Linked DNA regions of Eleftheria terrae. The protein of the gene in region 3 interacts with the protein of the main gene of each other region in a pairwise test. Links are inferred from orthologs where the notes say so. Each region holds a gene or a part of one and is shown on either strand. Other genes may lie near its edges.

Region 1 (9,868 bases), 470 kb from region 3 along the record:
ATGCGTTCGTCCACCACCGTCTTCATGTTGGCGGGCACCACCGGCAGCTTGAAGCGGCGGCCGCCGAACTCCACCGAGGTGTCGCACTCGCTGCGGCTTTCCACGCGGCATTTGCGCGGCAACAGCAGGATGTTGTCGTAGTCGAAGATTTCCATCAGAGATCGCTCCGTAAGCAGGTAGGACGCCGCGTTGAAGCAGTGCGGCGTCGAAGGCTGCGAGCGCTTGACTTGGAGACCCGGCCGGCGGCCGAAGGCCCCCGGGGACGGAGGTGGCCGCGCAAACAAAAACCGGGCGCCAAAATTTGGGCCCGGTGGCTGATTCTACTCACCTCGCGCGGCATCGGCTGCAAGGGGCTTCGCCGGGCTCCCTAGAATCGCGACATGAGTCTCGATTTTCCGCCTGCCGCTGCGTCGGCCCTGCTCAACAACCTCAACCCGGAGCAGCTGGCCGCCGTCACGCTGCCCAGCCGTCCGGCCCTGATCCTGGCTGGCGCCGGCTCCGGCAAGACGCGGGTGCTCACCACCCGCATTGCCTGGCTGGTGCAGACCGGCCAGGTCTCCCCGGCCGGCGTGATGGCCGTCACCTTCACGAACAAGGCCGCCAAGGAGATGCTGACCCGCCTGGGCGCCATGCTGCCCATCCCCGTGCGGGGCATGTGGATCGGTACCTTCCACGGCCTGTGCAACCGCTTCCTGCGGGCGCATTGGAAGCTCGCCAACCTGCCGCAGGGCTTCCAGATCCTCGATTCGCAGGACCAGCTCTCGGCGGTGCGCCGCGTCATCAAGGGCATGAACCTCGACGAGGAACGCTTCGTGCCCAAGCAGGTGACATGGTTCATCGCCGGCAGCAAGGAAGAAGGCCTGCGGCCGCAGGACGTGGTGGTGCGCGACGAGCAGAGCCGCAAGCTGGCCGAGATCTACCAGGCCTACGAGGACCAGTGCCAGCGCGAAGGCGTGGTCGACTTCGCCGAGCTGATGCTGCGCACCTATGAGCTGATGCGCGACCAGCCGGCCCTGCGCGAGCACTACCAGCGGCGCTTCCGGCATCTCCTGGTCGACGAGTTCCAGGACACCAACCGGCTGCAGTACGCCTGGCTGAAGATGTTCGCCGGACCGGGCAGCAGCGTGTTCGCAGTGGGCGACGACGACCAGAGCATCTACGCCTTCCGCGGTGCCCAGGTGGGCAACATGTCGGACTTCGAGCGCGAGTTCGAGGTGGAGCAGGTCATCAAGCTGGAGCGCAACTACCGCAGCTTCGGCAACATCCTCGACTCGGCCAACCACCTCATCGCGCACAACACCAAGCGGCTGGGCAAGAACCTGCGGACCGAGGCCGGGCCCGGCGAGCCGGTGCGGGTGTACGAGTCCACCAGCGACTATGCCGAGGCGCAGTGGCTGATCGAGGAGGCACAGCAGCTGCACCGTGACGGCATTGCGCGCTCGGAGATCGCCATCCTCTACCGCTCCAACGCCCAGTCGCGGGTGATGGAAAGCGCGCTGTTCAATGCCGGCATCCCGTACCGCGTGTACGGCGGGCTGCGCTTCTTCGAGCGGGCCGAAATCAAGCATGCGCTGGCCTATCTGCGCCTGCTGGAGAACCCGAACGACGACACCAGCTACCTGCGGGTCGTCAACTTTCCGACCCGGGGCATCGGCGCACGCACCATCGAGCAGCTGCAGGACGCGGCGCGCGCCAGCGGCCGCAGCCTCTACCAGAGCGTGACGGCCGTCACCGGCAAGGGCGGCGCGAACCTGCTCGCGTTCAACCAGCTGGTGGATGCGATGCGCGACGCCACCCGCGGCCTGACCCTGCGCGAGATCATCGAGCACGTGGTACAGGCCTCGGGCCTGGCCGACTTCTACCTCAACGAGAAGGAAGGCCGCGAGCGGCTGGAGAACCTGGCCGAACTGGTCAATGCGGCCGAGGCCTTCGTCACGCAGGAAGGCTTCGGCAAGGATGCCATTGCCCTGCCGGTGGACGAGCAGGCCGCTTCACCCGGCGCGCTGGCTGACGGCGACCCGCCCGCGGTGGCGCGCACCGAGCAGACCCCGGACGCCGAGACCGGCGAGATCATGTCGCCGCTGGCCGCCTTTCTCACTCACGCGGCGCTGGAGGCCGGCGATAACCAGGCCCAGGCGGGGCAGGATGCCATCCAGCTGATGACGGTGCATGCCGCCAAGGGGCTGGAGTTCGACGTGGTGTTCATCACCGGGCTGGAGGAAGGCCTGTTCCCGCACGAGAACTCGCTGTCCGACCACCAGGGGCTCGAGGAGGAACGGCGCCTGATGTATGTGGCCATCACCCGGGCGCGCCGACGGCTCTACCTGAGCCACAGCCAGACCCGCATGCTGCACGGGCAGACCCGCTACAACATCAAGAGCCGCTTCTTCGAGGAGCTGCCCGAGGCGGCGCTGAAGTGGATCACTCCCAAGGTGCAGGCCTTCGGCTCCGGCTATGCGCGCGACTACAAGGCCGCCTGGGCCAGCGGCCCGGGCGCGGGGTCGGTGGCGGCTGGCGGCGAGAAGAAGATGGCGCCCAAGGTGGCCACCTCCGACGGGGTGGCCCTGCGCATGGGCCAGTCGGTCTTCCACACGAAGTTCGGTGAAGGGGTGATCGTGACGCTGGAAGGCAGCGGCCCGGACGCGCGCGCACAGATCAATTTCGGCCGCCATGGCATGAAGTGGCTGGCGCTCAGCGTGGCGAAGCTGACGCCGGTCGACTGAAGCCGCGCCGCTGGTGCGGTGGCAATGCCGCCCCGGCATCGGCGTCGGCGCGCGGAGCCTCCCCCGGGGCGGCACGACGCGGGGCGGCTGCCATCCGGGTTCGCATTCCGCGGGTGAAGGGGTGCAGCCGCCCGGGACACGTGGGCTGGCGAGCGCCTATGTTCTGCTGTGCAGAACGTCGTTTCGATCTGAATTGACGTTGGCCGGGGCCCGTGACACGATCCGCGTTCCTTGGCATTGCGGGACATCGCGGTCATGACTGCCTCATCGCCCCTGGCCGCTGCGGCGGCTTCCGTTGACGCCGGCTCGACCTGCCCCGTCCTGCCGGCCCGCCTGCACCAGGTGATCGACCGCTGGGCGCGTGACACGCCCTCCGCGCCGGCCCTCGAGGACGCCACCCAGCAGCTGAGCTACGCAGAGCTGCAGCAGCGGGTGGCTGCGGCCGGCAAGCGGCTGGCTGCGGCCGGCTTGCGGCCCGGCGACCGCTTGCTGGTGGTGGCCGAGAACTGCGCGGCAGCGGCGCTGCTCGCGCTGGCCTGCAGCACCATCGACGCCTGGTGCTCGCTGGTGAATGCGCGGCTGTCGCCGCGCGAAGTCGATGCGGTCATCGAACATGCCGGCCCTCGCCGGGTGGTGGTGCTGGAGGGCGGCTCGGCGGAAGCCGCCGCCCACGCGCGCCGGCTCGGTGCCGCGGCGCAGGACTGGCCCGAGCTGGGCGCCTTGCACCTGGGTGCGCTCAACGAGGACTGCCGGCCGGAGCCGGTCCATGCGGCGGCCAGCGAGCAAGTGGCTGCCCTCGTCTACACGTCGGGCACTTCCGGCAGCCCGAAGGGCGTGATGCTGACGCATGCCAACCTGCTGTTCATCGCCGAGAACGGCCGGCGCATGCGACGGCTCGTGCCGGGCGACCGGGTTTGGGGCGTCTTGCCGCTGTCGCATGTCTATGGCTTGACTTCCGTGCTGCTGGCGACGCTGCATGCTGGCGCCAGCCTGGTCCTCGTGCCGCGTTTCGATGCGGCGGAGATGGCTCGGGCGCTGGCCGTCGGCGGCATCACGGTGCTGCATGGCGTACCGGCCATGTACGCCAAGCTGCTGGCCTGGAGCCGCCAGCCGGGCCATGTCCTGCGGGCGCCGGCCTTGCGTGTGGCGCAGTCGGGCGGCGCGCCACTGGACGAGGCGCTGAAGGCCGCCGTCGAGCAGGCCCTGGGCGTGGTGCTGCACAACGGCTATGGCATGACCGAGGCCGCGCCCTCCATCGCCCAGACCCGGCTCGACACGCCGCGGCGTGACGCCTCGGTGGGCATGCCCATCCCCGGCACCGAGGTGCGCATCGTCGACCTGCAGCGCCAGCAGCCGGTGCCTGGCGGTGAGACCGGTGAGCTGTGGGTGCGCGGGCCGCAGGTGATGAAGGGCTACTACCGCGATGCCGTGCTGACCCGGCAGACGGTGAACGCCGAGGGCTGGCTGCATACCGGCGACCTGGCGCGCCTGGCGCCCGACGGTGTGCTGGAGGTGGTGGGGCGTTCCAAGGAACTCATCATCCGATCCGGTTTCAATGTCTACCCCGTGGAGGTGGAGCAGGCCTTGTGCGCCCACCCCGACGTGATGCAGGCAGCGGTGGTGGGGCGCCCGGTGCCGGGCAACGAAGAGGTGGTGGCCTTTGTGGAGCCAGTGCCCGGCCGGCAACTGGAGGCGGGCACGCTGCAGGCCTGGCTGCGCGAGCGGTTGTCGCCATACAAGCTGCCGTCGGCCATCGTGCTGATGGCGCAATTGCCTGCCTCGACCACAGGCAAGGTGGCGAAGGCCCGCCTGCGCGAGCTGGCCCAGCAGCCGCTTGCGGGCAGCTGCGCCTGAGGCCGGCGACGCTGCCACAGTGGGACGGCAACACGAGGGGACGCGAGATGGGCACACGGCAGGCAGATGCCGCGGCAACGGCGGGCGATGACACGGTAGACCGCAGCGGCGGCGGGCAGACCCGCGGCCGCCGTGATGCCGGTGCTGCGGGCAGCCGGCCCGGCAAGCTGAAGGAGGACCGACATTTCGTCACCGCGCTGGCCCGCGGCCTGGACGTGCTGAGTTGCTTCCGCTCCAGTGACGGGATGCTGGGCAACCAGGAGCTGGCGCGGCGCTGCGGCCTGCCCAAGTCCACCGTCTCGCGCCTGACCTACACGCTGACCAGGCTCGGCTTCCTCGATCAGGTGGAGGACACCGGCCGCTACCGGCTGGGGAGCGCCACCCTGTCGCTCGGCAGCGCGATGCTCGCCCGCATGGACGTGCGCCAGCAGGCCCGGCCGCTGATGCAGGCGCTGGCCGATGCCTCGCAGGCCATGGTGTCGCTGGGCTCGCGCGACCGGTTGAGCATGATCTATGTCGAGAACTGCCGCAGCCAGTCGGCGCTGACGCTCAGCCTGGACGTCGGCTCGCGCATCCCGCTGGCCACCACGGCGATGGGCCGCGCCTACCTCGCGATGTGCGACGAGGGCGAGCGCCAGGCGTTGATGGAGCGCATCCGCGAGCTCGACGAGGCCGCCTGGCCGCGCCTGCGGGAAGGCATCGAGCAAGGCGTGCAGCAGTACCGCGAGCTCGGCGTGTGCTGCTCCTTCGGCGACTGGCAGCCAGAGGTCAATGCGATCGCGGTGGCCTTCCGGCCGGCCGGGCAACGCAAGCTGATGGCCATCAACTGCGGTGGCCCGGCCTTCCACCTGAGCCGCGACGATCTGCTGGGGCAGGTGCGGCCGCGCCTGGTGGCGCTGGGCGCACAGCTGGAGCGTGCCGCCGGACAGTGAGACCGGCAGGCGCAAGCGCAGGCGAGCCGACCGACCCGCCAGCAAGCGCCGCCCATGTCGGGCTCACGCCCCGGGCGGGACAGCCGGGCGCCCGGCGAAAGGCCGGCGCCGCCGGGCACGGTCAGTCGTCATCCTCGTCGTCGTCGGAGACGGCGTTGATGCCGGCCTCGACCGCTGCGCCCGTCACCTTGACGCCGGTGCTCACCACCGCGCCGGTGACCGAGATGGCGGCCCCTGCGGCCGCGCCTGCCACGCTGACGACGGCGCAGCCGCCCAGCAGCAGGCTGCACAGGCCGCCGAGCAGCAGCTGCTGCAAGTAACGCAGGGCAGGGCGCATGATGTGTCGATTCCGGAGCAGAAACGGCTTCATTATCGGTGTGCGGCCGGCCTGCCATGGCGCCGGCCGGCGGGCATCCGTCACACGATGTTCATGAAGCTGTAACGGCTCCTTCATGCATCGTCCCTAAGCTGCCGCGGGTCTTTCACCCCAACGCCCTACAGAGGACGACTCCATGAGCCAGCCGCTCGGCTTTCCCCAGCAAGCCATCGATCACGACGACATCGACAACAACAACTCGGGCAACGAAACCTTCGAGGCGGTGCTGCAGGCCCGCATGAGCCGCCGCTCCATGCTGCGGGGCGGCGTTGGCACCGCGGCCACCGCGGTGTTCGGCGGCCTGGCGATGGCCGCCTGCGGCGGGGGCGGGGGTGACGACGACGACCATCAGCCCGGCAACGGCCAGCCGCCGGCCGAGACCTTGCTCGGCTTCAAGGCCGTGGCCAAGAGCCTGGCCGACACGGTGGTGGTGCCCGAGGGCTACACGGCCAGCGTGCTGTACCGCCTGGGCGACCCGATCGCCGCCGGCGTGGCCGCCTACAAGAACGACGGCACCGACGACAACTACGAGCAGCGCGCCGGCGATCACCACGACGGCATGGAGTTCTTCGGCCTCAACGCCGCCGGCACTGCCCGCGACCCCAACGGGTCCGAACGCGGCCTGCTGGCGATGAACCACGAAGCCACGTCGGACGAGAACGGCCAGGTGCTGTTCATGCACCCGGCCGGCGGCAGCCCCAACTCGGCCCGCGTTGCGGCCGAGGTCGACAAGGAAGTGGCGGCGCACGGCATCTCCATCGTCGAGGTGCGCAAGGCCGACGGCCGCTTCCGCTATGTGCAGGACTCGGCCTACAACCGCCGCTTCACGCCGCTCACCCCGGTGGTGCTGGCCGGGCCGGCGCGCGGCCATGCGCTGATGGTCACCAGGTACTCGACCGACGGCACCGCCGCCCGCGGCACGCTGAACAACTGCGGCACGGGCTACACCCCGTGGGGCACGCTGTTGTCGGGCGAGGAGAACTGGGCCAACTACTTCAAGCGCTCGGCCGAGGACGACACCGCGCGGGCCGGCGACAAGAGCATCGTGGCGCTGGAGCGCTACGGCCGCAAGAAGGGCGCCAACACCCGCCACGGCTGGGAAACCGCCGGCAGCGAGGACAAGTACGCCCGCTGGGACCTGAGCGTGAAGGCCGCGACGGCCGCTGGCGACTACCGCAACGAGCTGAACACCTACGGCTACATCGTCGAGGCCGACCCCTACGACCGCAACACCTCGATGAAGAAGCGCACCGCGCTGGGCCGCTTCGCGCACGAGAGTGCCGCCTTCTCCAGGCTGGTGCCGGGCAAGCCGCTGGCGGTCTACATGGGTGACGACTCGCGCGGCGAGTACATGTACAAGTTCGTCTCCACCGCGGTATGGAACGCGGCCGATGCGAACCCGGCCAACCGCATCACCACGGGCGACAAGTACCTCGACTCGGGCAAGCTCTTCGTCGCCAAGTTCAATGCCGACGGCACCGGCCAGTGGATCGAGCTGTCGATCGACCAGCCGGCCATCGCTGGCTACGCGGCCTACGACTTCGCCGACCAGGCCGACGTGTTGATCAATGCCCGGCTGGCCGCCGATGCGGTGGGCGCGACCAAGATGGACCGGCCCGAATGGTGCGCGACCCATCCGGGCACCGGCGAGGTCTACTACACCCTCACCAACAACAGCAACCGCAAGGTCGAGCCGGACCCGGCGAGCACCTCGCAGATGGGGGTCGACGCGGCCAACCCGCGCTCCTACAAGGACGGCGGCGCGGGGTCGGCCGGCAACCACAACGGCCACATCATCCGTTTGCGGGAGAACGGCGGCGAGGCCGCAGCCACCGGCTTCGCCTGGGACGTCTACCTGTTCGGCGCCGAAGTGGGCTCCGATCCGGCCACGGTGAACCTGTCGGGCCTCACTGCCGACCAGGACTTCTCCAGCCCGGACGGCCTGTGGTTCAGCCGCGCCACCGGTGTCTGCTGGATCCAGACCGATGACGGCGCCTACACCGATGTCACCAACTGCATGATGCTGGCCGCGCTGCCGGGGCAGGTGGGCGATGGTGGCAAGAAGACGCTCACCCACACCAAGGCCGACAAGACGACGCTGGCGGTGGACACGCAAGTCGGCAAGGCGCCGACGGCCCAGACCCTCAAGCGCTTCCTGGTGGGCCCGGTGGGCAGCGAGATCACCGGCTGCGCGGAGACGCCCGACGGCAAGGCGCTGTTCGTCAACATCCAGCACCCGGGCGAGAGCACCCGGCTGGCCGACATCGGCAGCCCCTCGAAGTACAGCAGCCATTGGCCCGACGGCGGCACCGCGCGGCCGCGCTCGGCCACCATCGTGATCACCAAGAACGACGGCGGCCGCATCGGCAGTTGACGCCGGGGCTCCGGCTCGCGGTGCGCAACGAGCCGGAACCGCCGCATGACACCAGGGACCCGGAGGCGCGCGGAAGGGCGCCAAGGGGGCGCAGCCCGCCAACTGCGCTTCCTAGAGTGGGGGCCGGTGCTGTTTGCGTCCCCCTGCGCCATCGCCACCTTGCATGGCATGCCAGCCTCCCCTGTGGAGGCCGGCGCGTTTCAGGGCTTGACCACCACGTCGAAGAACTTCTCCACGCAACGCTGGTAGTCACCGGCCTTCAGTGCGAAGTGGGCGGTCTGGTAGCCGACCAGCTTGCAGGCGAAGGCCTTGCCTTCCGGCTTGTCCGGGTGGTAGGACCAGTCCTGGTCCCAATAGATGTCCAGCGCGCCGGCGCCGCCCACCTCGAAGCGCTTCTGGTTGGCGCAGCCCAGCTCTTCCTGCGGGCCGATCGGCACGCCCAGTGCCGCCGCATGCTGCCGGTAGTAGGCGATGCGGTTGACCGACTGCGGTTTCTCCGCGCCTTGCCCGCATTCGATGCCTCCGTTGATGATGTTGGTGGTGGCCCCGAAGCCCGGCCGGATGCCGGCCGCGGTGTCCACCGCATTGGGCTGCCAGGTGCCGTCCACCACATGCAGCATGCTGGGCTTGGGCGAGGCGGGGTAGACCAGGAAGAACACCGCCGAGGCAAGGTTCAGCCAGGTGTCGGCCACCTGCTCGGGGGCGTTCAGCAGCACCTTCACGTCGCCGAAGATCGCATCCGAGAACGGCCCGTAGTTGTAGTTGTAGGACAGCTGCTTGGCGCCGCGGCCGAAGTACTGCTTGAAGCGGCCCTGCGCGTCCTTGCCGCAGGGCCAGGCCTGGCCCTGCCAGGTGGTGGGACTGCATTCGTTGTTGTACGGGCAGCCGTAGCTGTTCTCGGTGCAACCCGCCTCGCGCACGAAGTACAGCGCCTGGCGCCATTCCGGGATGGCGTTGTTGCGGTCGTGCGCGCCGGTTTCCTGCGTGAAGTGCGCGAACATCGTTGCCAGGATCTTGCGGCAGATGGCGTCGGAGTCGCGGCCGTCGCTGTAGCTCATGCAGACACCCGAGAACTTGGCGATGGCCTGCAGCAAGCCGGTGTAGGTGTAGGAGCCGTCGCGCATCGGGAACAGGTAGTCCCACTGGCTTTGCGGCAGCAGGCGCTCGACCCGCTTGACGTTCTCCGGATTCCCGGCAGCCCCCGGCGTGACGGTATTGACGACGCTCTGCGGGCGGGTCGCCACCGAGGCCTTCACCGAACGGAACAATGCCGTGTTCGTCAATGCCGCTTCGGTGGCCTGGACGTCGGACAGCCGCAGGATGTACTTGCCGGTGACCGGATCCTTGATGACCGAGGCCAGCGCGAAGCTCTGGGCCTTGCTGGCCGTGGCGCCCTGGTTGTCCGTCACGGTCAGCGTCACGGCATAGGTGCCGGGTGCGGCGTAGCTGTGGCTTGCCTTGGCGCCGCTGGCACTGCTGCCGTCGCCGAACTCCCAGCGCCATTGGCTGACCTGGCCGTCTGCATCGCTGGAGGTGCTGCCGTCGAGCTGCAGGCTGAGCCGGTCCACCGTGGCGCTGAAGGCGGCGACTGGCGGCTTGTTGGTCCCCG
Region 2 (9,715 bases), 230 kb from region 3 along the record:
CGGTGCGTCGAGCACCGCACCAGGCGCCGGGCCCGGCAGCACGGTGCATGGCGCGGCGGGCAAGCCCCCCGATACGGGCAGCGCTCCGAACGACGTGCCAAGCGGCCTGCTGGCCGGCACTGCCAGCGGCCCCCGGTCGAGCGGCATGCCGCACGGCGACCCCGCCTCCCCCCTTGCAGCAGCCGATGCGACCCCGAAGAACACCGCCGGTGGCGGAGCCGCGGCCCCCGGCCACGAAGCGGCTGTCGAAAGGGAGATCACCGAGCGACTGGGGCTGCTGCCGAACTTCTTCAGGGCCGCCGGCGGCATGCCGGGCTGGCTGCCGGCGCTGTGGCAGTTTGCCAAGGCGGCCTACCTCGACAATCCGCTGCCCTCGCTGTTCAAGGAACGCCTGTTCGTCCATCTCTCGCGCTTTTGCGAACGGCGCTACTGCATCGTCCGGCATGTGGGCTACCTGCTCGGCCGGGGCCGTCCCGCCGGCGATGCCGCCGCCTGCCCGGCCAGCGTCGAGCAGGTGCTGGCCCTGCTGAAGCGGGCGCCGGCGGGCAGCGAGCAGGTGCAGACAGCCATTGCCCAGCTTGCTGCACGCGAGGCCCCCCTTGCCGCCTGGCCGGCGCCCGACACGCCGCTGGAGCAGCAGCTGTTCGACGTGGCCACGGCCCTCTTCACCGACCCCACCCGCGCAGAAGACGCCACCCAGGCGCTGCGGCAGGCGCTCGGCCTGCTGCGCTGCGAACGGCTGCTGGCCTGCCTGGCCTACATCCGGGCCGCCCATGCCTGGAGCCTGTTGCACCCCGAGCTGGCTTATGAAGACGATCTGCAGGCGCTGTTGGCCGGGTACCCGGCGCTCGGACACCTGCTGCACGGTGAGGATGTCGGCGCCCGGTCGGGGCGCATGCACTCCGAGTCGGTGGAATTGCAGGCGGTGCGCCACCAGCGCGACCAGCTCGAAGCCGTGCAGCGTGAACTGGAAGAGCGTGACCGTCAGAAGGACGAATTCCTCGCCATGCTCTCGCATGAGCTGCGCAACCCGCTGGCACCGCTGCGCAGCGCGCTGGAGCTGCTGCGCCTGAGCGCACCCGGCGCGCTGGACCCTGCCCCCCTGCACGAGATGCTGGAGCGGCAGGTGAACCACCTGGTGCACCTGGTGGACGACCTGCTCGACGTGCAGCGCATCACCCACGGCAAGATCGCCCTGCGCAAGGAAAACGTCGACCTGCTGCTGGTGGTGAACACGGCCGTCGAGGCCAGCATGCCGCACATCATCGACGCGCGTCAGCGCCTGCACCTTTCTCTGCTCGCCGCGCCGCTGCGGGTGCAGGGTGACCGGGTCCGCCTGACCCAGGTGGTCACCAACCTGCTCAACAACGCCGCGCGCCATACCGCGCCGGGTGGCGACATCTGGCTCACCGTGCAGCGAGAAGGCCAGCAGGCGCACATCTCGGTGCGCGACAGCGGCCATGGCATCGAGCCGGCCATGCTGCCGCATGTCTTCGACCTGTTCGCCCAGGTGCCCAGCCCAGGCACCGCGCTCAGCGCGGGACTGGGGGTGGGGCTGGCGCTGGTGCGCCGGTTGGTGGAGCTGCATGGCGGCAGCGTCGCTGCCTACAGCGAGGGGTCCGGCCAGGGCAGCGAGTTCACCGTGCACCTGCCGCTGGCGACCCAGGGCTTGCCCACCCTCAGCCCGGCCGAAGCGCGCAGCTTTCGCCTCTCCGCCCGGGTGCTGGTGGTGGACGACAACCGCGCGGCGGCAGACCCGGTAGGCGCACTGCTGCGCCTGATCGGGGCGGATGCCAAGGTCTGCTACGACGGCGATGCGGCCCTCTACGCGATCGACGACGGATTCCAGCCCGACGCGGTGGTGATCGACCTCGGCATGCCGGTGATGGACGGCTTCGAGCTGGCCCGGCTGATTCGCCAGCATCCGCACAGCAAGGACGCCCTGCTGATTGCCCTGACCGGCTGGGGCCACGAGCAGCACAAGCAGATGACCCAGGCCGCCGGCTTCGACCACCACCTGACCAAGCCCATCGACTTGGCCGCCTTGCAGGCCGCGCTCAGCACGATCCGGCATGCGTCGTGAGTCAGCCGTCGCGCGGTCGGCTGCGCGCCATGCGCCATGCGCCGTGCGCCATGCCGTGCGCCATGCCATGCGCCGTGCCATGCGCCATGCCGTGCGCCATGTGCCGTGCGCCCTGTGCCACGAGCGATGTGCCATGAGTCTGGGGCAATATGCCGCGCATCGCCCACCCCGCTTCCCGCGCCACCTGCCGGGAGCCGGCACGGCATGATAGACGCCTGCAAGGCAGGTCGCGAGGGCCCTCAGTGGACCCCAGCGGGCGCGACACCTGCAGGCCGGCCAGCGGCCGACAGGCGGCCTGCGCGGCAAGCCGGCGCCGAACACCGGCGGCTGCCGCGAGCGGTGGCCGCTGGCGGCGTTCAGGTCAGCCGGGTGTCCACATTGCGGTGTGCCAGCGAGAGGAACTCGGTCGACTGCATCTCGTGCAGCCGCGAGACGGTGCGTGGGAACTCGTGCGCCAGCGGGCCGTCGGTGTAGAGCTGCTCGGGCGGCACTTCGGCCGACAGCATCAGCTTGACGCGGCGGTCATACAGCACGTCCACCAGCCAGGTGAAGCGGCGGGCCTCGGATGCGAGCCGCGGCGACATGCGGGGCACGTTCGACAACAGCAGGGTGTGGAACTGGGTGGCCAGTTCCAGGTAGTCGTTCTGCGAGCGCGGCCCACCGCACAGCGTCTGGAAATCGAACCACACCACGCCGCCGGCGCGGCGCCGGGCGCGAATCTCCCGGTGCTCGATATGGAGCAGCGGGTCCTCGTCACGTGCCTCGGCCAGGCGCTCGAAGGCCTGCTGCATCTGGGTGTCGGCCTCGATGCCCAGCGGCGTGTGGTACAGCTGCACCTGCTCCAGCGTGCGGCGCCGGTAGTCAGTGCCGTTATCGACGTTGATCACCTCCAGCTTGTCCTTCAGTAGCTCGATGGCCGGCAGGATACGGTCGCGATGCAGCCCGTTGGGATAGAGCTCGTCGGGATGGAAGTTGGACGTGGTGATGATGCTGACCCGGTTGTCGAACAAGGCCTGCAGCAGGCGGTGCAGGATCATCGCGTCGGTGACGTCCGCCACATGGAACTCGTCGAAGCAGATCAGCCGGTGCCGCCGCGCGATGCGCCGGCCCAACTCGTCCAGCGGGTCGGCCATGCCCTTCAGCTCGGCCAGCTCGCGATGCACCTCGCGCATGAACTCGTGGAAATGCAGTCGCGTCTTGCGCTGCACCGGCACGGCGTTGAAGAAGCAGTCCATCAGGAAGCTCTTGCCCCGCCCCACCCCACCGAACATGTAGACGCCCCTGGGCAGCGGCGGGCGCCGCAGCAGCTTGGTCAGCGCATTGGAGCGGCGGGCCTTGTAGTCCACCCACTCGTCGTAGCAGCGCTGCAGCGCCTCGATGGCGCGCAGCTGCGCCGGATCGCTGCGATAGCCGCGCTCCTTCAGCGTCTGTTCGTACAGCTCGGTAACGGTGACCATCGAAACCTGTTGTCGTTGTTCGCCGGCTCCTGGGAGCGCGCGTGAAAAGGGCGACCCGCAAGTCGCCCTCCGTCCCGGTGATGCAGGGGCCGCTGCCGCCGCGGGCCCACCGGCTCAGGCCGGTAGGCCGGGCAGCGGCGCCCCGGCCAAGGCTCAGAAGTTGAGCGTGCGCTTGTCCACCGCCAGGGCGGCTTCCTTGGTCGCCTCGCTCAGCGACGGGTGGGCGTGGCAGATGCGCGCGATGTCTTCGGCGCTCGCCTTGAACTCCATCGCCACCACGCTCTCGGCGATCAGTTCCGAGGCGTAGGGGCCGATGATGTGCACGCCCAGGATCTCGTCGGTCTTGGCGTCCGCCAGGAACTTCACCAGGCCGGTGGTGTCGCCCAGCGCCCGCGCGCGACCGTTGGCCAGGAAGGGGAAGCTGCCGGCCTTGTAGGCACGACCGGCGGCCTTCAGCTGCTGCTCGGTCTGGCCCACCCAGGCGATTTCCGGGTGGGTGTAGATGACCCAGGGCACGGTGTTGAAGTTGACGTGGCCATGCTGGCCGGCAATGCGCTCGGCCACCGCCACGCCTTCTTCCTCGGCCTTGTGCGCGAGCATCGGGCCGCGCACCACGTCACCCACCGCCCAGACATTGGGCAGGTTGGTCTTGCAGTCGTCGTCCACCACGATGGCGCCGCGCTCGTCCAGCTTCAGGCCCACTGCCTCGGGGTTCAGGCCGATGGTGTTCGGCACCCGGCCGATCGAGACGATCAGCTTGTCCACCGACAGGATCTGCGAGCCGCCCTTGGCATCGACATAGTTCACCGCCACGCCTTCACCGTCGGTCTTCACCTCGGCGATCTTCACGCCCAGCTCGATCTTCAGGCCCTGCTTGGTGAAGATCTTCAGCGCTTCCTTGGCAATCTGCTCGTCCACCGCGCCGAGGAAGGTCGGCAGCGCTTCCAGCACCGTCACCTCGGCGCCCAGGCGGCGCCACACCGAGCCCATCTCCAGGCCGATGACGCCGGAGCCGATCACGCCCAGCTTCTTCGGCACCGCCGGGATGCGCAGGGCACCGTCGTTGGAGAGGATCTTGTCCTCGTCGAAGGCCGCGCCCGGCAGGGCGCGTGCGTTCGAGCCGGTGGCCACGATGATGTGCTTGCCGACCAGGGTGTCCTCGGTCGTGCCGCTGACCTTGATCTCATAGCCGCCCTCCACCGCCTTGGCAAAGGAGCCGCGGCCGTGGAAGAAGCTGACCTTGTTCTTCTTGAACAGGTAGAGGATGCCGTCGTTGTTCTGCTTCACGACGGTGTCCTTGCGGCCCAGCATCTTCGCCACGTCCATCGACAGGTTGGACAGCGAGATGCCGTGGTCGGCGAAGGAGTGGCCGGCCTGCTCGAAATGCTCGGAGGACTGCAGCAGCGCCTTCGAGGGAATGCAGCCGACGTTGGTGCAGGTGCCGCCCGGGGCCGGGCCGCCCTTGCTGTTCTTCCATTCGTCGATGCAGGCGGTGTTGAAGCCCAGTTGGGCCGCGCGGATGGCGGCGATGTAGCCGCCGGGGCCGCCGCCGATGACGATGACGTCGAATTGTTTGCTCATCGTCGGGTCCTCAGATGTCGAACAGCAGGCGGGCCGGATCTTCCAGCGCTTCCTTCATGGCCACCAGGCCCAGCACGGCTTCGCGGCCGTCGATGATGCGGTGGTCATAGGACATGGCCAGGTAGTTGATCGGACGGATCACGATCTGGCCGTTCTCCACCACCGGGCGGTCCTTGGTGGCGTGCACGCCCAGGATGGCCGACTGCGGCGGGTTGATGATGGGGGTGGACAGCATCGAGCCGAACACGCCGCCGTTGGAGATGGAGAAGGTGCCGCCCGAGAGGTCCTCGAGGCCCAGCTTGCCGTCCTTGGCCTTCTGGCCGAATTCGGCGATCTTCTTCTCGATCTCGGCGAAGGTCATCTGGTCGACGTTGCGCAGGATGGGCACCACCAGGCCGCGCGGCGAGCCGACGGCAATGCCGATGTCGAAGTAGCCGTGGTAGACGATGTCGTTGCCGTCCACCGAGGCGTTGAGCACCGGGTACTTCTTCAGCGCATGCACCGCCGCCTTGACGAAGAAGCTCATGAAGCCGAGCTTGACGCCGTGCTCCTTCTCGAACTTCTCCTGGAACTTCTTGCGCATCTCCATCACCGGCGCCATGTTCACTTCGTTGAACGTGGTCAGGATGGCGTTGGTGGCTTGCGACTGCAGCAGGCGCTCGGCCACGCGGGCACGCAGGCGGCTCATCGGCACGCGCTGCTCAGGGCGGTCGCCCAGGTTGGCCACCGGCGCGGCCACGGCCGGCAGGGGCTTGGCGACGGCGGGTGCCGCCGGGACCTGCACCGGTGCGGGCACCGCAGCGGCGGGCTTGGCACCGCCTTCGATCGCGCCCAGCACGTCACCCTTGGTGATGCGGCCGTCCTTGCCGGTGCCGGCCACCGAGCCGGCGGTCAGGTGGTTCTCGGCCATCAGCTTGGCGGCAGCGGGCATCGCCACGTCGGACTTGCTGCCGCCCGTCGCGGCGGCAGGCGCTGCCGGCGACGCCGCAGCAGGCGCCGGCGCCGCAGCAGCCGGAGCACTGGCAGCGGGAGCGGCTGCACCGGCCTTGCCTTCGGTGTCGATCTTGGCGATGACCTGGTCGGAGGTGACGGTGCCGCCGTCAGCCACCACCAGCTCACCCATCACGCCGGCGGCAGGCGCCGGCACTTCCAGCACGACCTTGTCGGTTTCGATCTCGATCAGGATTTCGTCCTGGGCCACGGCTTCGCCGGGCTTCTTCTTCCATTGCAGCAGGGTGGCTTCGGCCACCGATTCGGAGAGCTGCGGAACCTTGACTTCTACGATTGCCATAACGTGTCTTTCGATGTCTGTGATGCGGCGCGGCCGGCCCCTGGCCCGGCGCCGCGCAGGCGGTCAGGCGGGGCAGGCGGCGCCCGCCCCGACCGCGAAGCTGCTTATTTGGTGAGGACGAAACCCTTGAGCTTGGCGAAGGCCTGGTCGAGCAGCGCCTTCTGTTGCTCCTGGTGCAGGTGGGCGTAGCCCACTGCCGGCGAAGCCGAGGCCGGACGGCCGGCATAACCCAGCTTCTGGCCTTCGCTCATGTTCTCGTGGATGTAGTGCTGCACGAAGAACCAGGCGCCCTGGTTTTGCGGCTCGTCCTGGCACCACACGACATCGACCAGGTTGGGGTACTTCTTCAGCTCGGCCGCGAAGGCCTTGTGCGGGAAGGGATAGAGCTGCTCGACGCGGATGATGGCAACGTCGGCAGCCTTCTTCTCCTCGCGCTTCTTGACCAGGTCGTAGTAGACCTTGCCCGAGCAGGCGATGACGCGCTTGACCTTGGCCGCATCCACCTGCGGGTTCAGCTCGCCGATGACCGTGCGGAACTCGCCCTTGGTGAACTCGGCCAGCGGCGAGGTGGCGTCCTTGTTCCGCAGCAGCGACTTCGGCGTCATGATGACCAGCGGCTTGCGGAACATGCGCACCTGCTGGCGGCGCAGCACGTGGAAGATCTGGCTGGCGGTGGTGGGCTGCACGACCTGGATGTTGTTGTCCGCGGCCAGCTGCATGAAGCGCTCCAGGCGGGCCGAGGAGTGCTCGGGGCCCTGGCCTTCGTAGCCGTGCGGCAGCATCAGGGTCAGGCCGTTGGCACGACCCCACTTCACTTCGCCGGAGGCGATGAACTGGTCGATCACCACCTGGGCGCCGTTGACGAAGTCGCCGAACTGCGCTTCCCAGATCACCAGGGTGTTGGGGTCGGCGCTGGCATAGCCGTATTCGAAGCCGAGCACCGCTTCCTCGGAGAGGATGGAGTCGATGACGACGAACGGAGCCTGGTTGTCGGCCACGTTCTGCAGCGGGATGTAGCTGCCCTCGTCCCACTTCTCGCGGTTCTGGTCATGCAGCACGGCATGGCGGTGCACGAAGGTGCCGCGGCCGCAGTCCTCGCCCGACAGGCGCACCGGGTAGCCGCTGGCCACCAGCGAGGCGAAGGCCAGGTGCTCGCCCATGCCCCAGTCGACGTTGATCTCGCCACGGCCCATCGCGGCGCGGTCGGCGATGACCTTCTCGACCAGCGGGTGCACCTTGAAGTTGCTCGGGATGGTGGTGATGCGCTCGGCCAGGCGCTTGACCTCGGCCAGCGGCAGCGCGGTGTCGGCCGCGTCGGTCCACTTCTTGCCGAGGAAGGGCGACCAGTCCACCGCGTACTTGCTCTTGTAGTCGGTCAGCACCGGGTCGACCGTGTGCTTGCCGGCGTCCATCGCGGCGCGGTAGGCCTTGGCCATCTCGTCGGCCTCGTCGCCGGCGATGGCGCCCTGCGTGCTCAGCTTGTCGGCGTAGAGCTTGCGGGTACCGGGGTGGGCCGCGATCTTCTTGTACATCAGCGGCTGGGTCAGCGAAGGGGTGTCCTGCTCGTTGTGGCCCAGCTTGCGGAAGCAGACGATGTCGACCACCACGTCCTTGTTGAACTCCTGGCGGTAGTCGAGCGCCAGCTGCGTGGCCAGCACCACAGCCTCGGGGTCATCGCCGTTCACGTGCAGCACCGGGGCCTCGATCATCTTGACGACGTCGGTGCAGTACAGCGTCGAGCGGCTGTCGCGCGGGTCGGAGGTGGTGAAGCCGATCTGGTTGTTGATGACGATGTGCACCGTGCCGCCCGTGTAGTAGCCACGGGTCTGGGCCAGCGCCAGCGTTTCCATCACGACGCCCTGGCCGGCGAAGGCCGCGTCGCCGTGCACCAGCACCGGCAGCACCTGGTCGCCAGCCTTGTCGCCGCGGCGGTCCATGCGGGCCTTGACCGAGCCTTCGACCACCGGGTTGACGATCTCCAGGTGCGAGGGGTTGAAGGCCAGGCTCAGGTGCACCGGGCCGCCAGGGGTGGAGACGTCGCTGGAGAAGCCCTGGTGGTACTTGACGTCGCCGGCCGGCAGGTCTTCGGGCGCGGTGTGGTCGAACTCGGAGAACAGGTCGCGCGGGGTCTTGCCCAGCGTGTTCACCAGCACATTCAGGCGGCCGCGGTGGGCCATGCCGATGACGATTTCCTGCACGCCCTTTTCGCCGGCGCGCTTGATCAGCTCGTCCATCGAGGCGATGAAGCTCTCGCCGCCTTCCAGCGAGAAGCGCTTCTGGCCGACGTACTTCGTGTGCAGGTAGCGCTCCAGGCCTTCGGCGGCGGTCAGGCGCTCGAGGATGGCCTTCTTCTTCTCGGCGGTGAAGACCGGCTTGGAGCGGATGCTTTCGAGCTGCTGCTGCCACCAGCGCTTTTCAGCCGGCTCGGTGATGTGCATGAACTCGGCGCCAATGGTGCCGCAGTAGGTCTCGCGCAAGGCCTGCACGATCTCGCGCAGCGTCATCTGCTCGGCCTTGGTGAAGTAGGTGTTCGTCGCGCTGAACGTGATGTCCATGTCGGACTCGCTCAGGTCGTAGAACGCCGGCTCCAGCTCGGGGATGCGGGGGCGCTCCTGGCGCTTGAGCGGGTCGAGGTCGGCCCAGCGGGAGCCGAGGAAGCGATAGGCAGCGATGAGGGACTGGACGTGGACCTGCTTGCGCGCCACGGCCAGGTCGGCACTGCTGGCCTTGACCGCGAAGGCGTTGGACTTGGCGCGCTGGGCGAAGGATTCGATCACCGGCGCATGCGGCACGTCACGCGCTTCGGAGCCGTCGGCGGCGGGGACGTTCTGCAGCGCATCGAAGTAGGCACGCCAGTTGTCCGGCACCGAGCCGGGGTTGTCGAGATAGGCCTCGTACAACTCTTCCACATAGGGCGCATTGCCCCCGAACAGGTACGAGTTCGACCTGTATTGCTGCATCATTTCGCTCACCTTTCACCCCGGTTTCCAGGGCTGTTGGCTGGTTGGACAACCTTCCGCGACACGGCTTGACCGGTTGGCGGATTGCGACCCGCCTTTCATCTGGAATCAATACAGAAACCAGCAAAGGGGACGGGAAGGACCTGCTTTTCAGACGGCGCACTCTAACACCGTTGTAACTCGCTCGCCACTGCGGCAACTGCTTAGCATGTGAAGCATCTGGCGGATGCCAGGGCCGGCACGGCCGCCGCGATGCCTCGCCGCAACCGGCGGGACAGGCATCGCGACGGCAGCCACGATGGGCTTCAGCGCGCGGCGCCGCCGCTGGCCGAGGAAGCCGCCG
Region 3 (9,724 bases):
AGCGGGCCGGTCTCATGAGCCGACGGGAGAGTGCCATGTCACATGTGCTGGTGGGCGTGTTCGAGGACGGCGCTGAAGCGCGCCAGACGCGCGAGGATCTGATCCGCAGCGGCTTTGCCGAGGACGCGATCCGGCTCCTCGATTCGCGAACCGGCGCCGCCGACGCCGACCGCAGCGACACCGAGGCCCCGGGCCACGCGGTGGCCGAGACGGTCGGCGACATCTTCCGCTCGCTGTTCGGCCACAGCGAGCACGGCGACCTCTACAGCGACGCGGTCGAGCGCGGCAGCCTGGTGCTCACCGTGCGGGCCGACACCGAACGCGCCTGTGGCATTGCCCTGGACATCCTGCATCGCCGCCAGGCGGTGGACATCCATGTGCGCAACGAGCAGCGGGCTCCGCGCCGAGCAGCCGGCGCAGGCGAGCCAGGCCGCGCGCACGACCTCGACGAACGAGTGGTCGGCGACATCCCCGTGCTGGGCGAGGCGCCGGCCGACGGCAGCCCGCTGCCCCCTCCCGGCACCGGGCGGGCCGGCATGCAGGCCATGGGCCGCAAGCCGGCCGGGCGCTGAGTCCGCCGCCCCCTCACCCGCTGCAGCGCTGCGGGCTCCCGACCCAAACAGAAAGGCCGGCAAGCGCCGGCCTTTGCATGCAGGGGTGGGCTGCCTTGCTTATTTCTTGCCGGACTTGGCGAAGTTCGCGATGCCGGCGCGCACTTCCTCGATGGCCGACTCGGTGCCTTCCCAGCCCTTCACCTTCACCCACTTGCCGGGCTCCAGGTCCTTGTAGTGCTCGAAGAAGTGCTGGATGCGGTGCAGGTGCAGCTCGTTCATGTCTTCGGGCTTCTGCCAGTGCTTGTAGATCGGCAGGATCTTGTCGATGGGCACGGCCAGCAGCTTGGAGTCGCCGCCTGCCTCGTCTTCCATCTTCAGGATGCCGATCGGGCGGCAGGTCACCACCACGCCGGGGATCAGCGGGAAGGGCGTGATCACCAGCACGTCCACCGGGTCGCCGTCGTCAGCCAGGGTCTGGGGGATGTAGCCGTAGTTGCACGGGTAGTGCATCGCCGTGCCCATGAAGCGGTCGACGAACAGGGCGCCGCTGTCCTCGTCGACTTCGTACTTGATCGGGTCGGCGTTCATCGGGATCTCGATGATCACGTTGAACTGCTCGGGCGCCTTGGCGCCGGGGGTGACGTTGTGAAGGCTCATGGTGCTGCTGCTTGGGTTGCAGGGGGAAAACCCGCAGTGTAGCGGCTCCTTACCGTCCGGCGAACGCGGCCCGGGCAGCGACTTGGTGCGCAACTGTGTCCAGCAGCAGGGGGCCACGCGTGGCCGGCATTGCGGGGGTCACGTGCTTCCCGTAGCATCGGCTCGCGACCGGGCAGCAGACCCAGGCGCGTTGCTCATTTCCGCTAGATATTGTTCATCTCTAGGAAGGAGACCGCCTCATGTCGACCTCTTTGGCGCTTTATTTCGCGCTGGTCTGCGGCCTTGCCGCAGTGCTGTACGGCTTCGTGTCGCGCAGCTGGATCCTCAGACAAGACGCGGGCAGCGCCCGCATGCAAGAGATCGCAGCAGCCGTGCAGCAGGGGGCGGCCGCCTATCTGGCCCGGCAGTACCGGACCATCGCCGTCGTCGGCGTGGTGCTCGCGGTGCTGATCGGTCTGTTCATCGACCTGCGCACCGCGGCGGCCTTCGTGCTGGGCGCCCTGCTCTCCGGCGCCTGCGGCTTCATCGGCATGAACGTCTCGGTCCGTGCCAACGTGCGCACGGCGCAGGCCGCCACCCGCAGCATCAACGACGCGCTGGACGTCGCCTTCAGGGGCGGCGCCATCACCGGGCTGCTGGTGGTCGGGCTGGGGCTGCTCGGCGTGGGCGGCCTGTTCTGGTCGCTCACTGCGCTGGGCGATCCGGGCGCGCCGCTGTCGGACGTGCTGAAGCCGCTGATGGGCCTGGCTTTCGGAGCCTCGCTGATCTCCATCTTCGCTCGCCTGGGCGGCGGCATCTTCACCAAGGGGGCGGACGTCGGTGCCGACCTGGTGGGCAAGGTCGAGGCGGGCATTCCCGAGGACGACCCGCGCAACCCGGCCGTCATCGCCGACAACGTCGGCGACAACGTCGGCGACTGCGCCGGCATGGCGGCCGACCTGTTCGAGACCTATGCCGTCACACTGATCGCCACCATGGTGCTGGGCGCACTGATGCTCTCCAACGCACCGATGCAGGCGGCGGTCTACCCGCTGGCGCTGGGCGGCTTCTCCATCATCGCCTCCATCGTCGGCTGCGCCTTCGTGAAGGCCACGCCGAGCATGAAGAACGTGATGGCCGCGCTCTACCGCGGGCTCATCGTCTCCGGCGCCATCGCGCTGGTGGGGTTCTACTTCATCACCCTCTGGGTGGTTCCCGACAACGCCATCTACGAAGGTGGCACCCAGCTGCGGCTGTTCGGCGCCGCGGTGGTGGGCCTGCTGCTGACGGCCCTGCTGGTCTGGATCACCGAGTACTACACCGGCACCGACTACTCGCCGGTGCAGCATGTCGCCCAGGCCTCGACCACCGGGCACGGCACGAACATCATCGCCGGGCTGGGGGTGAGCATGAAGTCGACCGCCTGGCCGGTGCTGTTCGTCTGTGCGGCGATCGTTGCGTCCTTCCTGCTGGCTGGCCTGTACGGCATCGCGGTGGCGGCCACCTCGATGCTGAGCCTGGCCGGCATCGTCGTCGCGCTGGACGCCTACGGCCCCATCACCGACAACGCCGGCGGCATCGCCGAGATGGCCGACATGCCCGACAGCGTGCGCGCCATCACCGACCCGCTGGACGCGGTGGGCAACACCACCAAGGCGGTGACCAAGGGCTATGCGATCGGTTCGGCCGGGCTCGCCGCCCTGGTCCTGTTCGCCGACTACACGCATGCCCTGGAGGCGCGGGGCATGAACGTCAGCTTCGACCTGTCGAACCACATGGTGATCGTGGGCCTCTTCATCGGCGGGCTGATTCCCTACCTGTTCGGTGCCATGGCGATGGAAGCGGTCGGCCGTGCGGCGGGCAGCGTGGTGGAGGAAGTGCGGCGGCAGTTCAAGACCATTCCCGGCATCATGGAAGGCACCGCAAAGCCCGAGTACGGCACCGCGGTCGACATGCTGACCAGTGCCGCCATCAAGGAGATGGTGCTGCCCTCGCTGCTGCCGGTGGCCGTGCCCATCGTGGTGGGCCTGGTGCTTGGGCCGGCGGCGCTGGGCGGCTTGCTGATGGGCACCATCGTCACCGGCCTGTTCGTCGCGATCTCGATGTGCACCGGCGGCGGCGCCTGGGACAACGCCAAGAAGTTCATCGAGGAAGGCCACCACGGCGGCAAGGGCTCGGACGCCCACAAGGCCGCCGTCACTGGCGACACGGTGGGCGACCCGTACAAGGACACCGCCGGCCCGGCGGTGAATCCGCTGATCAAGATCATCAACATCGTCGCCCTGCTGATCGTGCCGCTGCTGCCAGTCGGCACGCTGAGCACCCGGGCCGAGGCGCCGCCGGCACCACAGGTGGCACCGGCCGCACCGGTGGCGCAGCTGGCACAGGTGACGCAGGTAACGCCCGCGCCCGCCCATGGGGCCGAGCCGGCCGTCAGGCCTGCCACACCGCGCTGAACTGGTTGAACTGAAGCGTCGTCACGGCAAGCCCGCCCGGGCCTGCCGACCTGCGAAGGCGCCCGAGGAGCACCGAGGGCGCCGGGAGGCCGCTTGGGAGCGGCCCTCTCGGCGCGCGCAGTTCATCGCCGGGGCGGCGGAACGTCGGTGCAGGTGCCGTGGGCGATCTCGGCGGCCATGCCGATGCTTTCGCCCAGCGTCGGATGCGGATGGATGGTCTTGCCGATGTCCACCTCGTCGGCGCCCATCTCGATGGCCAGCGCCACCTCGCCGATCATGTCGCCCGCATGCGTGCCGACGATGCCGCCGCCGACGATGCGGTGCGTTTCCTCGTCGAACAGCAGCTTGGTGTAGCCCTCGTCGCGGCCGTTGGCGATGGCGCGTCCCGAGGCCGTCCACGGGAACAGGCCTTTCTTGACCTTGCGGCCCTCAGCGCGGGCCTGGTCCTCGGTCAGGCCCACCCAGGCTACCTCGGGGTCGGTGTAGGCCACGCTCGGAATCACGCGGGCATCGAAGGCCACCTTCTCGCCGGCGGCCGCCTCGGCCGCCACATGGGCCTCGTGCACCGCCTTGTGCGCCAGCATCGGCTGGCCCACCACGTCGCCAATGGCGAAGATGTGCGGCACATTGGTGCGCATCTGGATGTCCACCGGGATGAAGCCGCGCTCATTGACGACCACGCCGGCCTTGTCGGCGCCGATCTTCTTGCCGTTGGGCGTGCGGCCCACCGCCTGCAGCACCAGGTCGTAGACCTGCGGTTCCTTCGGCGCGCCCTCGCCCTCGAAGCTCACGCGGATGCCCTCGGCGGTGGCTTCGGCACCCACCGTCTTGGTCTTCAGCATGATGTTGTCGAAGCGCGGCGCGTTCATCTTCTGCCACACCTTCACCAGGTCGCGGTCGGCGCCCTGCATCAGGCCGTCGAGCATCTCCACCACGTCCAGGCGGGCACCCAGCGTCGAGTAGACGGTGCCCATCTCCAGGCCGATGATGCCGCCGCCGACGATCAGCATGCGCTTGGGCGTGCCACGCAGCTGCAGCGCGCCGGTGGAGTCGACGATGCGTTCGTCCTGCGGCAGGAAGGGCAGGCGCACCGCCTGCGAGCCGGCCGCGATGATGGCCTGCTTGAAACGGATGGTCTGCGTCTTGCCGGTCTTCTCCGACCCTTCGCCGGTCGTCTCCTCGACCTGCACATGGTGCGGATCGACGAAGCTGCCATAGCCGCGCACGATGGTCACCTTGCGCATCTTGGCCATGGCCGCCAGCCCGCCGGTGAGCTTGCCCACCACCTTGGCCTTGTGGGCCCGCAGCTTGTCGAGGTCGACCGTCGGCGCGCCGAAGGCCACCCCGAGATCGGCGAAGTGCTTCACCTCGTCCATCACCGCCGCCACGTGCAGCAGCGCCTTGGACGGGATGCAGCCGACGTTCAGGCAGACACCGCCGAGCGTCGCGTAGCGCTCGACCAGCACCACCTTCATGCCCAGGTCGGCGGCGCGGAAGGCGGCTGAATAGCCGCCCGGGCCGGCGCCGAGCACGAGCATGTCGCACTCCAGGTCGACCCCACCGGAGTAGCTGCCGGCCGCCGGTGCGGCTGCCGGGGCCGGGCCGGGCGCAGGGGCCGCGACCGGAGCCGGGCCAGGTGCCGCAGCCGCCGTGGCGGGAGCCGGCGCGCCGGCGGCATCCGCCGCCTCCAGCGTCAGCACCACCGAGCCCTGGTTGACGACGTCGCCCACCTTGAGCTTCAGCTCCTTCACCACCCCCGCATGCGAGGACGGGATTTCCATCGAGGCCTTGTCGCTCTCGACGGTGATGAGGCTCTGGTCGGCCTTGACGGTGTCGCCCGGCTGCACCAGCACCTCGATGACGGCCACGTCCTTGAAGTCCCCGATGTCGGGCACCTTGATGTCGATCACTGCCACGGGCGGCTCCTTACAGCATCACGCGGCGGAAGTCCGCCAGCACATTGGCCAGGTAGGTGTTGAAGCGGGCGGCGGAGGCGCCGTCGATCACGCGGTGGTCCCAGCTCAAGCTCAGCGGCAGGATCAGGCGCGGCTGGAAGGCCTTGCCGTCCCACACCGGCTTCATGCTCGACTTGCAGACGCCCAGGATGGCCACCTCGGGCGCATTGATGATGGGCGTGAAGTAGGTCCCGCCGATGCCGCCGAGCGAGGAGATGGAGAAGCAGCCGCCGGTCATGTCGGCCGGACCCAGCTTGCCGTCGCGCGCCTTGGCGGCCAGCTCGCTCATTTCCTTGGCGATGGCGACGATGCCTTTCTTGTCGGCATCGCGGATCACCGGCACCACCAGCCCGTTGGGTGTGTCGGCCGCGAAGCCGATGTGGAAGTACTGCTTGAGCACCAGCTGCTCGCCGTCCAGCGAGGCGTTGAACTCGGGGAACTTCTTCAGCGCCGCCACGCAGGCCTTGATCAGGAAGGCCAGCATCGTCACCTTGACGCCCGACTTCTCGTACTCCTTGTTGAGCTGCACCCGGAAGGCTTCCAGCTCGGTGATGTCGGCATCCTCGTGGTTGGTGACGTGCGGAATCATCACCCAGTTGCGATGCAGGTTCGCGCCCGAGATCTTCTTGATGCGCGACAGGTCCCTGCGCTCGACCGGGCCGAACTTGGTGAAGTCGACCTGCGGCCACGGCAGCAGGCCCGGCAACGAACCGCCCGCCCCAGCCGCGGCCGCCGCGGGCGCCTTGGCCTTCTGCGCCTGGGTCTGCACGGCGCCGGCCATCACGCCCTTGACGAAGCCCTGCACGTCTTCCTGGGTGATGCGGCCCTTGGGACCGCTGCCCGGCACCTCGGCCAACGGCACGCCGAGCTCGCGCGCGAGCTTTCGGATGCTGGGCGAGGCATGCGGCAGCTTGCCCTGCGGCGCGCTCGGCTCATGCGCCGGCAGCGCCGCGGTGGGCACCACCCGCTCGACCGGCGCGCTGGCGAGCTCGGCCGGGCTGGCCGCGGCGGCCGGCGCCGGTGCAGCGGCCGCGGCCGGCGCCGCCACGGGCGTGGGCGCTGCAGCCGCGGCCGGCGCGCCGCCGGCCGCCTCGACCACGGCGATCAGGCTGCCCTTGCTGACCTTGTCGCCCAGCTTGACCTTCAGCTCCTTCACCACACCAGCGTGCGAGGACGGGATCTCCATCGAGGCCTTGTCGCTCTCCACCGTGATCAGGCTCTGCTCGGCCTTGATCGTGTCGCCCGGCTGCACCAGCACCTCGATCACCGCCACTTCGTCGAAGTCGCCGATGTCGGGCACGGTGATGTCCACCGGGCCGGCACTGGCGGCTGGCGCCGATACCGGCGCTGCCGCCGCGGCCTGCGTGGCCGGCGCGGGCGCGGGCGCCGCAGCAGCAGGCGCGGGCGCTGCAGCCACCGGAGCCGGGGCGGCCGCAGCACCTTCGGCGTCCACCACCAGCAGCACGCTGCCCTGGTTGATCTTGTCGCCGAGCTTGACCTTCATTTCCTTGACGACGCCGGCCTGCGTGGAGGGAATCTCCATCGACGCCTTGTCGCTCTCCACCGTCACCAGGCTCTGCTCGACCTTGATGGTGTCACCCACCTTGACCAGCACCTCGATGACCTCGACATCCTTGAAGTCCCCGATGTCGGGAACCGTCACTTCGACCAATGCCATGTTCTTGTCACTCCTGATCGGCGTCCGCGCACGGCCGCGCCGCCCCGGCCTGGCGGGGACGGCGCGGCCCAGTGGCTAGCGCGGCGGACGCACAAGTCCGCTCATGCGTAGAGGGGGTTCACCTTGTCGGCCTGGATGCCGTACTTCCGGATCGCTTCGGCCACCTTGGAAGCAGGCAGCGTGCCGTCTTCCGACAGCGCCTTCAGCGCCGCGACCACGATGTAGTGGCGGTTGACCTCGAAGTGCTCGCGCAGGCGCGAGCGGAAGTCGCTGCGGCCGAAGCCGTCGGTGCCCAGCACCTTGTAGGTCCGGCCCTTCGGGATGAAGGGGCGGATCTGCTCGGCATAGCTCTTCATGTAGTCGGTGGAGGCAATCACCGGGCCGTTGTGCGGCTGCAGCTGCTGCGTCACGAAGGCCACGCGCGGCGTCTCGGTCGGGTGCAGCAGGTTCCAGCGCTCCACGTCCTGGCCGTCGCGGCCCAGCTCGTTGAAGCTCGGGCAGCTCCAGACATTGGCCGCCACGCCCCAGTCCTGCTCCAGCAGCTGCTTGGCGAAGATCGATTCGCGCAGGATCGTGCCGGAGCCCAGCAGGTTCACGCGCGGCGTCTTCTTGGCGCCTTCCTCCAGCAGGTACATGCCCTTGATGATCTGCTCTTCGGTGCCCGGCTTGAGGCCCGGGTGCGGGTAGTTCTCGTTGAGCAGGGTGATGTAGTAGAAGACGTTGTCCTGCTGCTCCACCATGCGCTTGAGGCCGTGCTGCATGATCACCGCCACCTCGTGCGCGAAGGTCGGGTCGTAGCTGACGCAGTTCGGGATGGTGCCGGCCAGGATGTGGCTGTGGCCGTCCTCGTGCTGCAGGCCTTCGCCGTTCAGCGTGGTGCGCCCCGAGGTGCCGCCCAGCAGGAAGCCGCGCGCCTGCATGTCGCCCGCCGCCCAGGCCAGGTCGCCGATGCGCTGGAAGCCGAACATCGAGTAGTACACATAGAAGGGAATCATCACGCGGTTGTTCGTCGAGTACGACGTGGCCGCGGCGATCCAGGAGGCCATGCCGCCGGCCTCGTTGATGCCTTCCTGCAGGATCTGGCCGTCCTGCGCCTCGCGGTAGTACATCACCTGGTCCTTGTCGACCGGGGTGTACTTCTGGCCGTCCTGGCTGTAGATGCCGATCTGGCGGAACAGGCCTTCCATGCCGAAGGTGCGTGCCTCGTCGACCAGGATGGGCACCACGCGCGGGCCCAGGTTCTTGTCGCGCAGCAGCGCGGTCAGGAAGCGCACGTAGGCCTGGGTGGTGGAGATCTCGCGGCCTTCGGCGGTCGGCTCCAGCACGGCCTGGAAGGCACTCAGCTCGGGCACCGGCAGTTGCTCGTCGGCCTTGGCGCGGCGCTGGGGCAGGTAGCCGCCCAGTGCCTTGCGGCGCTCATGCAGGTAGCGCATCTCGGGCGTGTCGTCGGCCGGCTTGTAGAACGGCAGCTCGGCCAGCTTGTCGTCCGGGATGGGGATGTTGAAGCGGTCGCGGAAGGCGCGGATGTCGTCGTCCGTCAGCTTCTTGGTCTGGTGGGCGGTGTTCTTGCCTTCGCCGCTCTTGCCCATGCCGAAGCCCTTGACGGTCTTCACCAGCAGCACGGTGGGCTGGCCCTTGTGGTTGACCGCGCGGTGGTAGGCCGCATAGACCTTCTGCGGGTCGTGGCCGCCACGCTGCAGGCGCCAGATGTCGTCGTCGCTCATCTTGGCGACCATCTCCAGCGCCTTGGGATGGCGGCCGAAGAAGTTCTTGCGCACGAAGGCGCCGTCATTGGCCTTGCAAGCCTGGTAGTCGCCGTCGACCATGTCCATCATGATCTGGCGCAGGATGCCGTCCTTGTCGCGCGCCAGCAGCGGGTCCCAGTAGCTGCCCCACAGCAGCTTGATGACGTTCCAGCCCGCGCCGCGGAACTCGCCTTCCAGTTCCTGCACGATCTTGCCGTTGCCGCGCACCGGGCCGTCCAGGCGCTGCAGGTTGCAGTTGATGACGAAGATCAGGTTGTCCAGCTTCTCGCGCGCGGCCACACCGATGGCGCCCAGCGATTCCGGCTCGTCCATCTCGCCGTCGCCGCAGAAGACCCAGACCTTGCGGTTGGAGGTGTCGGCGATGCCGCGGGCATGCAGGTACTTCAGGAAACGCGCCTGGTAGATCCCCATCAGCGGGCCCAGGCCCATCGAGACGGTGGGGAACTGCCAGAAGTCGGGCATCAGCTTCGGGTGCGGATAGCTCGACAGGCCCTTGCCTTGCACTTCCTGGCGGAAGTTCAGCAGCTGCTCTTCGCTGATGCGGCCTTCCATGTAGGCGCGGGCATAGATGCCGGGCGAGGAGTGGCCCTGGATGTACAGCAGGTCGCCGCCGTGGCCTTCATGCTCGGCATGCCAGAAATGGTTGAAGCCGGCGCCGAACATGGTCGCCACCGACGCA

The links.
Region 1: the proteins of lpdA (region 3) and N7L95_RS07695 interact in binary tests that used the Escherichia coli proteins (3 or more experiments, as listed by UniProt). The link is inferred for Eleftheria terrae from one-to-one orthologs.
Region 2: the proteins of lpdA (region 3) and odhB interact in binary tests that used the Escherichia coli proteins (3 or more experiments, as listed by UniProt). The link is inferred for Eleftheria terrae from one-to-one orthologs.

What each region holds. Positions count from the first base shown.
Region 1 is NZ_CP106951.1:1,734,996-1,744,863, reverse strand. Bases 1-3,051 are described here. They hold N7L95_RS07695 (UvrD-helicase domain-containing protein), read left to right. Parts: upstream 1-380; coding sequence 381-2,723; downstream 2,724-3,051. Other genes in these bases: N7L95_RS07690 (class I adenylate-forming enzyme family protein), read left to right, coding at 2,979-3,051; N7L95_RS07700 (GMP reductase), read right to left, coding at 1-155. Also shown: more of N7L95_RS07690, read left to right, coding at 3,052-4,577; N7L95_RS07685 (IclR family transcriptional regulator), read left to right, coding at 4,625-5,509; N7L95_RS07680 (hypothetical protein), read right to left, coding at 5,631-5,846; N7L95_RS07675 (PhoX family protein), read left to right, coding at 6,022-8,259; N7L95_RS07670 (glycoside hydrolase family 19 protein), read right to left, coding at 8,460-9,868. UniProt on the Escherichia coli protein: A helicase with DNA-dependent ATPase activity. Unwinds DNA duplexes with 3'-5' polarity. Translocates on single-stranded DNA with 3'-5' polarity. Initiates unwinding more efficiently from a nicked substrate than double-stranded DNA.
Region 2 is NZ_CP106951.1:1,042,999-1,052,713, forward strand. The notes cover bases 4,273-7,170. They hold odhB (2-oxoglutarate dehydrogenase complex dihydrolipoyllysine-residue succinyltransferase), read right to left. Parts: upstream 6,413-7,170; coding sequence 5,132-6,412; downstream 4,273-5,131. Other genes in these bases: lpdA (dihydrolipoyl dehydrogenase), read right to left, coding at 4,273-5,121; N7L95_RS04700 (2-oxoglutarate dehydrogenase E1 component), read right to left, coding at 6,517-7,170. Outside these bases: N7L95_RS04680 (hybrid sensor histidine kinase/response regulator), read left to right, coding at 1-2,083; cell division protein ZapE, read right to left, coding at 2,440-3,540; more of lpdA, read right to left, coding at 3,694-4,272; more of N7L95_RS04700, read right to left, coding at 7,171-9,375; N7L95_RS04705 (hypothetical protein), read right to left, coding at 9,678-9,715. UniProt on the Escherichia coli protein: E2 component of the 2-oxoglutarate dehydrogenase (OGDH) complex which catalyzes the second step in the conversion of 2-oxoglutarate to succinyl-CoA and CO(2).
Region 3 is NZ_CP106951.1:1,273,517-1,283,240, forward strand. The notes cover bases 3,166-6,072. They hold lpdA (dihydrolipoyl dehydrogenase), read right to left. Parts: upstream 5,563-6,072; coding sequence 3,769-5,562; downstream 3,166-3,768. Other genes in these bases: N7L95_RS05670 (sodium-translocating pyrophosphatase), read left to right, coding at 3,166-3,646; aceF (dihydrolipoyllysine-residue acetyltransferase), read right to left, coding at 5,573-6,072. In the rest of the region: N7L95_RS05660 (hypothetical protein), read left to right, coding at 36-572; ppa (inorganic diphosphatase), read right to left, coding at 672-1,211; more of N7L95_RS05670, read left to right, coding at 1,451-3,165; more of aceF, read right to left, coding at 6,073-7,279; aceE (pyruvate dehydrogenase (acetyl-transferring), homodimeric type), read right to left, coding at 7,381-9,724. UniProt on the Escherichia coli protein: Lipoamide dehydrogenase is a component of the glycine cleavage system as well as of the alpha-ketoacid dehydrogenase complexes.